DNA from 2 places in the Streptomyces sp. 4N509B genome. Region 2 is predicted to be linked to the other one. Evidence: riboswitches for the same ligand, from Rfam matches in the RefSeq annotation. Region 2 holds a riboswitch; the other holds the start of a gene.

Region 1 (4,204 bases), on a different contig from region 2:
ACGACGAGCCAGAACCCGGCCAGCAGCTCCGCCCGTTCGAACACGCCGTACACGGTGCCGCCGACCACCCCGCTGAGCAGCGCGCCCACGCCCACCGCCAGGCGCTGCTGGCCGAAGGTGACGGTGGCGGAACGCCGCGAACGCGCCAGCGCCTCCAGGTCGTTGCGCAGGAACAGCACCGCGCTGCCGACGCTCATCGCCACGGCGCCGAGCGCGACGCCCGCCGTCCGCCCGGTGGCGAAGGCGACCATGGCGAGGGCCATGCAGGAGAAGCCGACCGCCATCGCGGTCGCGTGGCGGGTCCGGCCGACCCACCCGGCCGTCAGGGGTTGGAGCACCGCCAGGCCGAGCGCGTATCCCATCATGACCGCGCCGAGGACGGCGGCGCTCAGCCGTCCCTCCGCGTACACCGCGAGGTACTGGTAGAACTGCATGTACACGTAATGGGTGAGAACGGTCACGGCGAAGGGCGTCACCGCCAGACCGTGGAGCACCCGCCGGAACGGCTCGACGGCCGGCCGTTCCCCGGCCGGCTCGGGCGACCCGGCCGGCTCGGACGGCTCCGCCCGCTCGGGTGGCAGGAGGACGTGACCGACCGCCAGCACGGCGTAGAGCACCGTGGTCGCGGCGAACAGCCGGCCGGGGTCGTCGAGGAACAGGGCGCCGGCCACGGGGCCGAGAGCGATGCCGAGGGTGCCGGCGGCGTTGCCCGCGGAGACCGCTCGCGGGCGCTGCTCCGGGGTCGCGCCCTGCACCAGGTAGCCGCGGTAGGCGGGCGAGTAGAGCGACCCGGCGCCGCAGCTGAGGAAGAGCGCGAGCACCGTCAGCGCGGGCCGGTCCGCCCCGGCCAGGTACGTCGCCGCGCCGACGGCGTACAGGACGGTGGCCAGCAGCAGGCAGCGCCTGAGCCCGACGCGCTCGGCGAACGCGGCGGTGAACGGCGCGCTGGCGAACTGCACGAGCGTGGCGGCCCCGAGCACGACGCCGACCTGCGCCATCCCGACGTCCAGCCGCTCCCGCAGCAGCACGGCCAGGTACGGGTAGACCGCGAAGGTGCCGATGTTGACGAGGAATCCGGCCACCAGCAGCGCGCGGTGCGCGCCGGTGAGGACCCGGCCCGTTGCGGCGGCGGGGGCACGGCCGCTCGGGGCACCCGCGGAGGGCGACACCGCCGCGCCCATCAGACGACCGACCCGACGCCGGACCCGACGGCGCGTCCGACGGCGGATCCGACGCACACGGCCCCGCTCGCCGGGCCGCCGTTCCCCGCGCTGCCGCCCATGGGTCACCTCCGACGGTCGGCTGGCTCGGTGTCGACGGGCGTGAGGACCCTGCCACACCTTCCGCCCGGGGCGCGACCCCGCCTCCTGGGGCTTCGACGACAACGCGGCTGGGGGCACCGCCCGGACCCCGGAGGGGTCTGGGGGAGGAAGTCGCAGGGCGTCGTGAGCCCGCCGGGGACTGCGGGACAGCCTTTACACTGCCCGTGCAGCTGGTTCGCCCCGTCCGCCAGGCGGGAGGCGTCGTAAGAGGGAACCCGGTGGGAATCCGGGACTGCCCCGCAGCGGTGAGTGGGAACGACCGCCGTCACACGCACTGGGCCCGGCCGGGCCTGGGAAGCGACGGCCAGTAGGTGTCCTTCCGTCGAGGAGGGACGCGCCCGCGAGTCCGAAGACCTGCCCGTTGCCCGCGCGCGGCCGATCCGCGTGCGGACGTCCCGGACCTCGCGGGTGGGTCGGGGGAGCCCCGGACCCCGGGTCCGGGCCGTGCGCCCCGCGCGTGAGGACGACGTTCCGGGCGAGGCGCACCCGGTGGACGGCCGCGCGGCACCGCGCGCGGGCCGCGCCGCCGGCCGTCTCCTTCGCGCTCCCGTCTCGTTCCGGGATCAGGGAAACGTCTCGCGAAGGAGATGTCGTGACAGCCAAGCCCGCAGCCGCGGCGGCCCGTGCCACCGTGTACGGCTACCCCCGTCAGGGAGCCGGCCGTGAACTGAAGAAGGCGATCGAGGGGTACTGGAGGGGCCGCGTCGACGCGGACGCCCTGCGGACCACGGCCGCCGAGCTGCGCCGTGCCACCTGGCGGCAGCTGGCCGAGGCCGGCGTGCACGAGGTGCCCACCGGTGACTTCTCGTACTACGACCACGTGCTCGACACCACCGTCATGGTGGGCGCCGTCCCGGAACGCCACCGCGCCGCCGTCGCGGCCGACCCGCTGGAGGGCTACTTCGCGATGGCGCGCGGCACCCAGGACGTGGCGCCGCTGGAGATGACGAAGTGGTTCGACACCAACTACCACTACCTCGTGCCGGAGCTCGGCCCCGACACCGTCTTCACCGCCGACGCCTCCGAGCAGCTCGGTCAGCTCGCCGAGGCGCTCGCGCTGGGCCTGACGCCGCGCCCCGTGCTCGTCGGCCCGGTCACCTACCTCCTGCTGGCCAAGCCCGCGCCGGGGGTGGCGCCGGACTTCGACCCGCTGACGCTGCTGGACCGGCTGCTGCCGGTCTACGCCGAGGTCCTCGCCGCCCTCCGGGAGGCGGGCGCCGACTGGGCGCAGCTGGACGAGCCGGCGCTCGTGCAGGACCGCACCCCCGCCGAGCTGGCCGCCGCCGGGCGCGCCTACCGCACGCTGGGCGGGCTCACGAGGCGGCCGAAGCTGCTGGTCGCCTCCTACTTCGGCAGGCTCGGCGAGGCCCTGCCCGTGCTGGCGGGCACGCCCGTCGACGGGCTCGCCCTCGACCTCACCGAGGCGCCGGCCGACACCCTCGACGCGCTCGCCGCCGTGGGCGGGCTGCCCGGCCGCCGCCTGGTCGCGGGCGTCGTCAACGGCCGCAACGTGTGGGTGAACGACCTCGCCCGCTCCCTCAGCACGCTCGCCACCCTCCTCGGCCTCGCGGACCGGGTCGACGTGGCCGCCTCCTGCTCGCTGCTGCACGTCCCGCTCGACGTGGCGGTGGAGCGCGACATCGACCCACAGATCCGGCGGTGGCTCGCGTTCGCCCACCAGAAGACCGCCGAGGTCGTCACCCTCGCGCGGGGCCTCACGCACGGCACCGACGCCATCGCCGCCGAACTCGCCGCCAACCGCGCCGACCTGGCCTCCCGCGCCGCCTCCTCCCTCACCCACGACCCGGCCGTCCGGGCCCGTGCCGCCGCCGTCACGCCGGCCGACGCCCGCCGCTCGCTGCCGTACGAGGAACGGGCCGCCGCCCAGCGCGCCCGGCTGCGCCTGCCCCTGCTGCCGACGACCACCATCGGCTCCTTCCCGCAGACCGACGAGCTGCGCGCGGCGCGGGGCGCGCTGCGGGCGGGCCGGATCGACGCCGCGGCCTACGAGGAACGCGTTCGGGCCGAGATCGGCGAGGTGGTCTCCTTCCAGGAGCGGGCCGGCCTCGACGTCCTCGTGCACGGCGAGGCCGAACGCAACGACATGGTGCAGTACTTCGCCGAACAGCTCACCGGCTTCCTCGCCACGCGGCACGGCTGGGTGCAGTCCTACGGCACCCGCTACGTCCGCCCGCCGATCCTCGTCGGCGACGTCGCGCGGCCCGAGCCGATGACGGTGCGCTGGACGCGTTACGCCCGCTCGCTCACCGACCGCCCCGTCAAGGGCATGCTCACCGGCCCCGTCACGATGCTGGCCTGGTCCTTCGTCCGCGACGACCAGCCGCGCGCGCGGACCGCCCGTCAGGTGGCGCTGGCGCTGCGGGACGAGGTCGCCGACCTGGAGGCGGACGGCACCCCGGTCATCCAGGTGGACGAGCCGGCGCTGCGCGAGACCCTGCCGCTGCGCGCCGAGGACCGCCCCGCCTACCTGGCCTGGGCCACCGAGGCGTTCCGGCTCACCACGGGCGGCGCCGGGCCCGCCACCCAGATCCACACCCACATGTGCTACGCCGAGTTCGGCGACATCGTGCAGGCGATCGACGACCTCGACGCCGACGTCATCAGCCTGGAGGCGGCGCGCTCCCACATGCGGGTGGCCCGCGAGCTGGCCGCGCACGGGTATCCGCGCGAGGCGGGCCCCGGCGTGTACGACATCCACTCGCCGCGCGTGCCGAGCGCGGCGGAGGCGGCGGCCCTGCTCCGCACGGGCCTGGCGGCGATCCCGGCCGAACGGCTGTGGGTCAACCCGGACTGCGGGCTGAAGACACGCGGCTGGCCCGAGACGCGGGCCTCCCTGGAGAACCTGGTCGCCGCGGCCCGCA
Region 2 (4,204 bases):
CGCGCGCGCGGAGCGCCGTCCACCGCTCGGGCCAGGCGGGGTGGGCGTCCGGGTAGTGGTCGGGGTGGAACACGCCCTGGGCGGTGCGGGTGGCCTGCCAGCCGGGGTGGGGGCCGAAGCGTTCGGCGAGCGCGGCGGAGGTCTCGTAGGCGGCGAGCATGACGCGCTCGGCGAGGCGGGTGGACAGCTCGCGCGCCTCGGGCGAGTCGAACGGCAGCCGCAGGCGGAAGAGGACGTCCTGCAGGCCCATCACGCCCAGGCCGACGGGGCGCCAGCGGGAGTTGGAGGTGGCGGCCTGGGGGGTGGGGTAGTAGTTGATGTCGACGACGCGGTCGAGGAAGGTGACGGCGGTGCGGACCGTCGCGTCCAGCCGCTCCCAGTCCACGGTCCAGCCGCCGGCGCCGTCCCGGTCGAGGTGGGCGGCGAGGTTGACGGACCCGAGGTTGCACACGGCCGTCTCGCCGTCGTCGGTGACCTCCAGGATCTCGGTGCAGAGGTTCGAGGAGTGGACGATGGTGCCGGGGCGCGCGGTCTGGTTGGCGGTGCGGTTGGAGGCGTCCTTGAAGGTCATCCAGCCGTTGCCGGTCTGGGCGAGGGTGCGCATCATCCTGGCGTAGAGCTGGCGGGCGGGCAGCGTCCGCACGGCGCGCCCCTCGGCCTCGGCTTGGCGGTAGGCGGCGTCGAACTCCTCGCCCCACATGTCGACGAGCGCGGGGACGTCGGAGGGGGAGAAGAGGGACCAGTCGGCGTCGGCCTCGACGCGCCGCATGAACTCGTCGGGGATCCAGTGCGCGATGTTGAGGTTGTGGGTGCGGCGGGCCTCCTCGCCGGTGTTGTCCCGCAGTTCGAGGAACTCCTCGATGTCGGCGTGCCAGGTCTCCAGGTAGACGCAGGCCGCGCCCTTGCGCCGGCCGCCCTGGTTCACGGCGGCGACGGAGGCGTCGAGGGTCCGCAGGAACGGCACGATGCCGTTGGAGGTGCCGTTGGTGCCGCGGATCAGTGAGCCGCGGGCGCGGATCCGCGAGTAGGACAGGCCGATCCCGCCGGCGTGCTTCGACAGGCGGGCGACCTGGTGGTACCGCTCGTAGATCGAGTCCAGCTCGTCCCTGGGGGAGTCCAGCAGGTAGCAGGAGGACATCTGCGGGTGGCGGGTGCCGGAGTTGAACAGCGTGGGGGAGGACGGCAGGTAGGCCAGGGTGCTGGTGAGCCGGTAGAACTCGGCGACGTCGGCGAGCGCGCGCTCGGAGTCGTCCTCGGCGAGGCCGCAGGCGACGCGCAGGAGGAAGTGCTGGGGCGTCTCGATCACCCGGCGGGTGGTGGGGTGGCGCAGCAGGTACCGGGAGGCGACGGTCCGCAGCCCGAAGTACTCCATCCGGTCGTCGGCTCGCTCGGCCACGGCCCGCTCCACCAGCGCGTCCAGGCGCGCGGCGTGACGGCGCACCAGGGCCGCCGTCGCGTCGCCGATCAGGCCCTCGCGGTGGCCGACGGCGATCGACGCGGAGAAGGAGACCGCGCCCTGGCCGGCGGCCTCCTCGCGGAGGGCGAGGGTCAGCAGGCGGGCGGCCAGCCGGGAGTACGCGGGCTCCTCGGCGATGAGGCCGGCGGCGGCGTCGATCGCGAGGGCGCGGGCGCCGGCCTCGTCGCCGCCCTCCGGGTGGCCGCGCAGCACGGCCGCCGCGATCTTCTCGGGGTCGGCGTCGGGCAGGTCGGCGGCGGCCTCGCGCAGCGCACGGAGCGCGGCGGCGACGGGGCCGCCGGGATCGACCGGATCGACCGGATCGACCGGATCGACCGGATCGACCGGATCGACGTCGCCGACCGTGGCGGCGGGATCAGGACGCGCGACGGCGGGCGTGGGGGGCGCGGCGACGGGTGCGGTGGTCACGGCAGTATCTCTCCCTCGTATCGCGGAGGGCGTGTCGTGGCCGGGGCGCGACGGGCGCGCCGCCACGGCCGTCCCTCCCGTGAAGGCACAGACCCGCGCCGCGTCCGTCGGCCCAGCCCACGAGGCCCGGACGTGTTCGACGCCGCCGGCAGGTACTCGGACTCGTGTGGGCGCACATCAGCTCATCACACACCGTTGCGGGACAGTTCCGGACTCGCACCGGATTCCCCTGCGTGGCAGCGAGGATGAGCATACATCTTGTGCCGCCGCTGTCGAGAGCCCCTATATGTTGTGGTCGTCGTCGCGGCCGGGGGAGAGTTCACATGCGAACACCTGGAGCGGGTCCAGCTCGGGCACCGGCTTCCAGTCCCGCTCGGGGGTTCGCACGAAGCCGAGCCGGTGGTAGAGCCGGTGTGCCGTGTGCATCTGCGACTGACTGGACAGCACGACACGCGCCCTGCCGGCCTCGCGGGCGCGTCGCAGGCACTCGCGGACGAGCGCCTCGCCCACCCCTCGGCCGCGGGCGCCGGGCGCGACGGCGAGCATGCGGAACTCGGCCTCGCCCTCACCCGAGACGTCCGCGAACGCACCGCCGGCGCCCACGTGGGTCACGGTGCCGACGACCTCACCGTCGGCGTCGACCGCCACCATCACCTGGGCGTGGGCGGCGCGGCGCCTGGCGTCGCGCAGCTCGGACAGGTACGGGTCCTCCTCGCCGTAGTCGAGCAGCCCGTCCGCCAGATACACCCGGGCGGTCAGCTCCCCGGCCGCGTCGAGCTCCGCCTCCGTCGCGTCCCTGATCACGAAGTCCATGGGGAGAACGTAGGCGGGCGCGGCGGGGCGGGCACGTCGTTTTCGTCGTCCGGGGCGTCACGCGCGCCGCAGGACGACGTATCCACTCTCCTGGGCGAGCACGGCGTAGTGGACGCCGTGGTAGAGCGCGCGGACGTACTCCGCGATGCTCTCGGGTGACCGCGCCGGGTCGTGGTACGCGACGTACTCCGGCGCCGGGTCCTCGGTGTGGCCTATCCAGAAGACCCGGCAGCGGCCCGTGAGGTGGGCGATCGGCCGGACGTTGGCCGCCACCTCGGCGTCGTCGGGGATCCGCCGCAGGACGTCGGCGGCGTCGGCGTCGGTGCCCGGCTGGTAGGTCTCGGAGTGGGTGAGGGCCGCCGTCGGCAGCGTGGTGGCCAGCGCCAGGGAGGCGGCGAGGACGGCGGTCGGCAGGTGGTGGGCGTAGGCGCGCAGCCACGGCCGGCCCCAGATCCGGCGGCCCGCCGGGGTTCTGGCGTTCGCGTCGGCGGGGTCGGCGGGTTCGGCGGGGTCGGTGACGTCGGCGGGATCGGTGACGTCGGCGTGGTGCCCGGGACCGGCCTCGGCGCGGGTGCGGGCGACGGCGTCGACGAGCGCGAGCGCGACGACGGGCATCAGCACGGCGCTGTAGTGCCAGTCGGTGCCCCAGTAGTGCGGCTCGGGAACGAGGAAACGCCAGGCCAGCGTCGGCAGCAGGACGAGCAGGAGGGGCGAGCGCAGCGCCAGCAGGCCGGTGGTGGGCAGCAGGATCCACAGCACCGTGCGGAGCTTGGTGTCGACCTCGGAGACGGCGGCCTCCAACGGGCCCTCGCCCTCGAGCTTGTCGAGGTAGTCGTACGCGCCCGCGGTGTTGAACGCGGGGATGACGGCCCCGACCGTCAGCAGCGCCGCGACGGCGCAGGCACCCGCGACCACGAGGGCGATCGTGGCGGCCCTCGCCTGCCCGCCCCGCCAGGCGCGGACCGCGACGACCACGGCGATGGCGGCGGCGGTCAGGCCCAGGTCCTCCTTGACCAGCAGCAGCGGCGCCGCCCACCACAACGCCGCCCGCCAGCGCCGTCGCAGCACCGCCTCCAGCGAGAACGCGATCAGCGGCACGGCGAAGCAGATCTCGTGGAAGTCGAACTCCACGGCCCGCTGGACGCCCCAGGACAGTCCGAAGGCCACTCCGACGGCGAAGCCGCCCGCCCGCCCCAGCAGCGCGGCGGCGCCGCGGGTGACCGGCACCACGGCGAGCGCGAACAGCGCGGCCTGCGCCACCAGCAGCGTCACCGGACTGGGGAAGGCGCGGTAGAAGGGGGCGAGGAGCGCGGTGACCGGGCTGAAGTGGTCACCGAGGATGACGAAGTCACGGCCCTTCAGGTCGGCGACCGGGGCCTGGAGGTGGGCGTAGGAACGGACGGCCTGCTCGAAGATGCCGAGGTCCCAGGAGCGCGCGCCGTGCCGCAGGAAGCGACTCACGGAGAGCGTGGCGTAGACGGCGAAGAACGCGACGGCCAGCAGGAG

Evidence for each region. Region 2 has a riboswitch for cobalamin ahead of ACTWP5_RS26945 (ribonucleoside-diphosphate reductase subunit alpha). Riboswitches for the same ligand answer to the same signal wherever they lie in the genome.
Region 1: it holds a riboswitch for cobalamin, as region 2 does, so the genes downstream of both, metE (5-methyltetrahydropteroyltriglutamate--homocysteine S-methyltransferase) here and ACTWP5_RS26945 (ribonucleoside-diphosphate reductase subunit alpha) in region 2, are expected to answer to the same signal.

The regions. Positions count from the first base shown of each region.
Region 1 is NZ_JBQQBZ010000008.1:121,865-126,068, reverse strand. Features, by position in the region: gene ACTWP5_RS11140 (MFS transporter) at 1-1,181, opposite strand, end outside; cobalamin riboswitch at 1,477-1,698, shown strand; gene metE (5-methyltetrahydropteroyltriglutamate--homocysteine S-methyltransferase) at 1,915-4,204, shown strand, end outside.
Region 2 is NZ_JBQQBZ010000039.1:36,333-40,536, forward strand. Features, by position in the region: gene ACTWP5_RS26945 (ribonucleoside-diphosphate reductase subunit alpha) at 1-1,885, opposite strand, end outside; cobalamin riboswitch at 2,016-2,168, opposite strand; gene ACTWP5_RS26950 (GNAT family N-acetyltransferase) at 2,168-2,698, opposite strand; gene ACTWP5_RS26955 (DUF2079 domain-containing protein) at 2,756-4,204, opposite strand, start outside.